Regions from separate parts of the Brevibacillus sp. 1238 genome, predicted to be linked through region 1. Evidence: riboswitches for the same ligand, from Rfam matches in the RefSeq annotation. Region 1 holds a riboswitch; the other holds the start of a gene.
What was found. Region 1 has a riboswitch for glycine ahead of M2298_RS01545 (amino acid permease). Riboswitches for the same ligand answer to the same signal wherever they lie in the genome.
Positions count from the first base shown of each region.

Region 2: another riboswitch for glycine. It lies ahead of gcvT (glycine cleavage system aminomethyltransferase GcvT); the one in region 1 lies ahead of M2298_RS01545 (amino acid permease).

Region 1 covers NZ_JARXWC010000001.1:341,458-344,873, reverse strand. Annotated here, with positions in the region: gene M2298_RS01550 (iron-containing alcohol dehydrogenase) at 1-962, opposite strand, end outside; glycine riboswitch at 1,368-1,467, shown strand; glycine riboswitch at 1,471-1,529, shown strand; gene M2298_RS01545 (amino acid permease) at 1,868-3,241, shown strand; gene M2298_RS01540 (sigma-54 interaction domain-containing protein) at 3,343-3,416, opposite strand, start outside.
Region 2 covers NZ_JARXWC010000002.1:224,741-228,156, forward strand. Annotated here, with positions in the region: gene M2298_RS04885 (DEAD/DEAH box helicase) at 14-1,714, opposite strand; glycine riboswitch at 1,935-2,031, shown strand; glycine riboswitch at 2,032-2,148, shown strand; gene gcvT (glycine cleavage system aminomethyltransferase GcvT) at 2,240-3,340, shown strand; gene gcvPA (aminomethyl-transferring glycine dehydrogenase subunit GcvPA) at 3,387-3,416, shown strand, end outside.

The DNA of each region.
Region 1 (3,416 bases):
ATCGCTTTTTCCGCCGCTTCATCCAGGCTCAGGCCAGTTGTATTTTCTCCGAGCGCCCGGGCGATGTCTCCCAGCTTTTCCAGGCAGGCGATCTTGTTCGTGCGCATCACGTAAGGCAAAAGCAGCGAGTTGCTGACGCCGTGCGCCATGTGGAAGCGTCCGCCGAGCGGGTAAGCCAGGGCATGTACAGCTCCTACCCCTGCATTTCCGAAGGCAAGACCCGCCATCAACGCGGCTGTAATCATGGCTTCGCGCGATTCGATGTTGTCCGGGGCCGCGTACGCTTTTGGCAGGTGAACAGCGATCAGCTTCATCGCGCCAATCGCCAGCGCGTCCGTGACTGGGGAGGCAAACTTGGAAATATAGGCTTCCACTGCATGCACCAACGCATCCACGCCGCTCGCAGCGGTAACACTCGGCGGGCACGTCAGCGTCATCATCGGCGAGACGATAGCGACATCCGGCAGCAAGTAAGGGCTTACAATTCCTTTTTTTACTTGCTCCTTCGTATCGGACAAAATCGAGATATTGGTCACTTCCGAGCCTGTTCCCGCCGTGGTCGGAATCGCGATCAGCGGCAAGCCCGGCTGCTTGACCAGATTCGTGCCAAAATACTGTTCGATGCTGCCCTCATTAGTCGCCATGACCGCAGCCGCTTTCGCAATGTCGATCGCGCTTCCTCCGCCGACCGCAATCAGCCCGTCGTAGCTTCCTGCGCGAATCATGCTGACACACAGGTCGACGATTTCGATTTCCGGCTCCGGATTGACGTCCGGGAAGATGCCTGCCTTCATCGGCAAAAGCTCCTCGACTTGCGCTACCACCCCGGCCTGAATCAAAATATGGTCGGTGACGATCAGCGGACGCTGCACCCCCAGCCGGGCGACTTCCTCTGCAAGCAATGCCAGCGAATCGCGGCCTGTGACCAGCTTGTTCGCAGCAGCAAATGTAGAAATGTTCATGTTGTCACTCTCTCCCTTCTCTGTGCTGCCACTTAAAAGCAACTCCCGTGCCAAAGCCTTAAAATTCGCTGCACTCAACCTCGTTTGCTTCCGGCGAAATGGTAGATTTCCGCTCGCGAAACCACCTTTTCTCACATGTTCGTCACATTTTTCACTCTCGCTTTGCCCGGAACAAAAAGCAACCGTTTTCATCCGATCACCGATCATGTTTCAAATCAAAATACATCATATTGATTTGTTTTCGAATCAAATTGTTGTTGATTCTTGCCATCTCCCTTGTTTGTTGGACTTCAATCGGTCAAAAATGTTTTATGCTTAAAATAGTCTGTTAATTGGCAATTTTCGTTTGACAAGCTATTTGGAATAATTTACTATCAAAAGAACGCATGCGAATATCTATCGCGGATGAATATTGCGGGAGAGACTAAACTTACCGTTTAGCACCGAAGGAGCAAATCCTGACCCCCAGGACAAATCTCTCAGGTAAAAGGACCGCAATGGGACGCATCTCTGGAGAGAGCCATTGGCCACCAAAGGAGTTAAACACTCTCAGGTAAAAGGACAGAGGAAAATAGGAACCAGCCTATTTTTCCCGTTCCTTTTTTTATTGGCGAAAAATAGGATTGCTGCTAGAAATCGCTGCGCTTTCAGGGGAACAGCCACATCCCCACTCGGGCAAACAAGGAGGGAGCAACCGGAAGCAAACAGCAAAAAATAAGGACTCACTGAAAAATGTAAGCGTTTTTTTCGTTGGAAGTAACTTAATGATGTATTTATTCTGTACAGCTATGTTACTATGAGAATTATAAAGAATCATAAACTTTTGTGAAGAAAAAGTCGTCGAGCAAGTAGTTGTCTTTCCAAGTAACTTTGCAGAATCAGACAGAGAGAAAGAGGGGGATCACATGGAACAACAAAAATTGGCGAGAGGTCTGAAAAACAGACACGTTCAACTCATCGCAATCGGTGGAGCCATTGGTACCGGACTATTTCTGGGTGCGGGAAAATCCATTCACCTCGCCGGGCCATCCATTTTGTTTGCGTACCTGATTACTGGGATTATTTGCTTTTTGATCATGCGCTCGCTCGGCGAACTTCTCCTGAGCAACCTGAACTATCATTCCTTCGTCGACTTCGTAAAAGACTACCTCGGAAACATGGCTGCGTTCGTCACAGGCTGGACGTATTGGTTTTGCTGGATTTCGATTGCCATGGCCGATTTGACGGCTGTCGGCTTGTACACACAGTATTGGTTTCCGGGAGTGCCGCAATGGATGCCGGGGTTGATTGCCCTCGTAATTTTACTTTTCATGAACCTGGCAACCGTGAAGCTGTTCGGAGAAATGGAGTTTTGGTTCGCGCTGGTAAAAGTCATCGCGATTCTCGCCTTGATCGTCGTCGGTATCGTCATGATCGTCAAAGGCTTCTCTACCAACTCCGGCGCTTCCAGCTTCACGAACTTGTGGAGCCATGGCGGGATGTTCCCGAACGGAATCAACGGCTTCTTACTTTCGTTCCAGATGGTCGTCTTCGCGTTCGTCGGCATTGAACTGGTCGGGCTGACTGCCGGAGAGACAGAAAATCCTGAGCGCGTCATTCCAAAAGCGATCAACAACATTCCGATCCGCGTCTTGCTGTTCTACGTCGGTGCGCTGATCGTGATTATGAGCATCTACCCATGGAGTGCGATCGTTCCGACAGAAAGCCCGTTCGTGCAAGTGTTTGCCGCAATCGGAATTGCTGCCGCTGCGGGAATCGTCAACTTTGTCGTACTGACCTCCGCCGCTTCGGCATGTAACAGCGCCGTCTTCAGTACAAGCCGAATGGTCTACTCTTTGGGCAGAGAACAAAACGCGCCTGCGGCCATGACCAAGCTCACAACTCGCCAAGTTCCTGCCAATGCCCTGTTCTTCTCTACCGTCGTCATTCTCATCGCCGTTGTATTGAACTACATCATGCCAGAAGGCGTCTTCACGCTGATCACGAGTGTCTCGACGGTTTGCTTCCTGTTCATCTGGGGCATTACGGTCATTTGCCACCTGAAATACCGCAAGACAAGACCAGAGCTGGCAGCGCAAAACAAATTCAAAATGCCGCTCTATCCGTTTGCCAATTACTTGATTCTCGCTTTTCTCGCGTTCATTCTCGTCGTGCTCGCACTTGCTGAAGACACGCGCGTTGCCTTGTTCATCACACCTGTCTGGTTCATCATGCTCGTGGTGATTTACAAGCTGCGCAAAGCGAAAGTCGATCAGGTCAAAATTGCCGAAAACTCGTAAGCGGTAAGCGACACAACCAAAAACCACATTCATGAACGAATGTGGCTGCATGAGTAAAACAAACATCCCGCGATGGCGTCAGGCGCTCGCGGGATGTTTTCCTATTCGTTCAACTCCGGTTCGCTGCCGATGTGCAGCTGCCACTTTTTCATCTTCTGGACGAGCGCACTTTGGC
Region 2 (3,416 bases), on a different contig from region 1:
GGGGGCATCCAGACTACTGCTCGGCGGCTTCCGAGAGAGCAGGGGCGACGTGCGGCTGGCGGCTTGCGCGAATCGCGTGCCCCATGTTGTCCAGCTTCAAAGCCATTTCGCGCGTGGATGCGGAGTCCATAATAATTTGCGTCAAGTTTTCTTCCAGCGAGGAACTCAGGTTGAGGCGTTCGACGATATCATCGAGTTCGCCGATGACCATTTCAAACAGATCGATTTTTTCGTACAGCAGTTTGAGAATATGTTCTTCAATCGTCCCGACCGTGGACAGATTGTAAATGTGCACATCCCGCTTTTGCCCGAGACGGTGAACGCGGCCGATTCGCTGTTCGACACGCATCGGGTTCCAAGGCATGTCGTAGTTGATCACCTGATTGCAAAATTGCAGGTTGATCCCTTCGCCGCCTGCTTCTGTCGCGATCAGCACTTGTGCGCGGTTTTGAAACAGATCGGTCATCCAGTCTTTTTTGCTGCGCTTGAAGCCGCCGCGAAACGGCACAGAGGTAATTCCGTGGTCATGCAAATATTTTTGCAAGTAATTTTGCGTGGCCCGATATTCGGTGAAAACGATCACTTTGTCGTTGATCTGCTGAATCAGCTCGACCGTTTTGGCGGCCTTGGAATGCGTCTCGATCCGCTTGATCATCTCCACCAGTTCCAGTATTTGCGCCCGCAGCAAAGACTCCTCGCTGGTGCGTTGATGCATGTTGTACAGCGTCATGAAGGAGGCTTCCTTGCTGGAGCAAACCTCGCGCTGGAGCGTGATGAGAGCGAGCGAATTGAACAGCCCGGTTCCCGTCTTGTACTGATCGTGGACAAAGCGCGTGACGCCCTCGTACAGCTTCATCTCCTCCTGCGTCAGCTCGATGGGAATCGACTGCACGCGGCGGCTGGTGAACTGGATGCCGCCGTCGCTTCGCTTGTTGCGAATCATGACCTTTTCGATTTCTTCACGCAATTTTTCGCTGTTTTTCGATTGGCGCTTTCCCTCGACGTAATTGGTGGAAAACGACGTCGAGTGGCCCAGATGCCCCGGTTTGAGCAAATTGATCAGGTTGTACAGCTCGTCCATCTCGTTCTGGATAGGGGTGGCGGTGAGCAGCAAACAGTATTTTTTGCGAATTTCCTTCACGAATTGATAGTTTCGGGTTCGCTTGTTTTTGAGCTTGTGCGCTTCGTCGATAATGAGCATGTCGTAGTCGATATCGAGCACATGGCGGCGATGCGGATCGCGTTTGGCCGTGTCGATGGAGGCGACGACGACTTCGTGCTGACGCCACATGTACTCTTTTTTTTGCGCGACGGCAGGAATGCCGAATTTTTGTTGCAGTTCTTTTGTCCACTGAATGACGAGAGAGGCGGGAACGAGGACGAGAATTTTTTTCGCCAAGCCTCTGACCATGTATTCTTTCATGATCAACCCTGCCTCGATGGTCTTGCCCAATCCGACTTCATCCGCGAGAATCGCGCGGCCGCGCATGTCATTCAGCACGCGTTCCGCCGTCTGGAGCTGATGGGGAAAAGGCGAGAGCAGCGGCAAGTAGTTCAGGCATTGCAAAGAATCGAACTCGCGAACCGCCATCGCTTCTTCTGCTTCCAGCGCCAGCTTGAACAGCTCCCACTTGTCCCATGGACCATCTTCGTGCAGCCGCTCGGTCAGCGGCGATATCCAGCTCGTGTCAAATGAAACAGGAACATTCGGCATATACGTTACTCCTTTACACAGCTCTGCCATAACTTTCATGCGTTTTAATAAAAAACTTAACATTATGGGTAATGTTCATCACTTTGTTAAGTATTTCTTGATCTGACTGTTAATTTGCATATTTTCAACTGTCGACTCTCATGGTAGGATATAGAGGAAGTTCGTTCATTAGTATGGAAATCATAGCAAAAACTTATGTATGACCATCTAACCAACGCGAATGATAGTAGCAGGGAGAGACTGCGTGAACCACTGCAGCGCCGAAGGAGCAAGCCGGTAACGGTGAATCTCTCAGGCAAAAGAACCTCTACTGGACGCAACTCTGGAGAGAGCTCGCATGTCGAGCCACCAAAGGGGAAACTTGCAAGCCCGGTGATCCCCGCCGAGCTTGATTGGCAAGGTAACTCTCAGGTACCAAGGACAGAGGAGGAGAAATGGGCACCTTTCTTTTGGTGTACCCGTTTTTTCGCCTCTGTTTTTTCATGGGGAAAAATGCCGACTATCTGCCTTTAGGAGGTGCCACACATGTCCAATCTGAAAAGAACGCCACTGTTTGATTCCTATGCAAAATACGGCGCCAAAACAATCGACTTCGGCGGTTGGGAGCTGCCTGTACAGTTTTCCAGCATTGGTCAGGAGCATGAAGCTGTTCGCACGAAAGCAGGTTTGTTTGATGTATCCCACATGGGAGAGGTGGACGTAAAAGGCGAGAGCGCGCTCGAATACTTGCAGCGCGTGACAACCAACGACGTTTCCAAGCTGGCAGTGGGACAAGCTCAATACAGCGTGCTTTGCTACCCGGACGGCGGTACGGTCGACGATTTGCTCGTTTACAAATACGCAGACGACCATTACCTGCTTGTCATCAACGCTGGCAATATTGACAAAGACTATGCATGGCTGCAGGAGCACCTGATTCCGGGCGTCACGATCGAAAATATCTCGCCGCAAACGGCGCAGATTGCGATCCAGGGGCCTTTGGCTGAATCGATTTTGCAAAAGCTGACTCAAACGGATCTGTCCCAAATCGGCTTTTTCCGTTTTGAGCGCGATGTAGAGGTTAGCGGTATTCCGGCATTGGTATCCCGTACAGGCTACACGGGCGAAGATGGCTTCGAGATTTACCTGGCTGCGGATCGTGCGGCAGAGCTGTGGGACGCCCTGCTTGAAGCAGGCAAAGAAGACGGTCTGGTTGCTTGCGGACTGGGTGCGCGTGACACGCTGCGCTTTGAAGCCAAGCTGCCACTGTACGGTCAGGAACTGAGCAAGGACATTACACCGATCGAAGCGGGTATCGGTTTCGCGGTGAAGGTAGATAAAGCAGTGCCGTTCATCGGCCAAGAGGTGTTGAAAGCGCAAAAAGAAAACGGCGCGCCTCGCAAGCTGGTAGGGATCGAGATGATCGATCGCGGCATTCCGCGCACGCACTATCCGGTCTATGTCGGAGAAGAGCTGGTAGGAGAAGTGACCACAGGGACACAATCCCCGACCTTGAAGAAAAACGTTGGTCTGGCCCTGGTCAAAAGCGAGCACACGGCGATTGGCACAGAGGTTGAAGTGGAAATTCGCGGAAAACGACTGAAAGCTGTTGTTGTTGCCGCTCCTTTTTATAAACGTGCGAAATAACCAAGCATAAGCCCACAATACATCCTATTTGAGGAGGACAACGTTCGTGAAATACCGCTACCTGCCCCAAACTGAT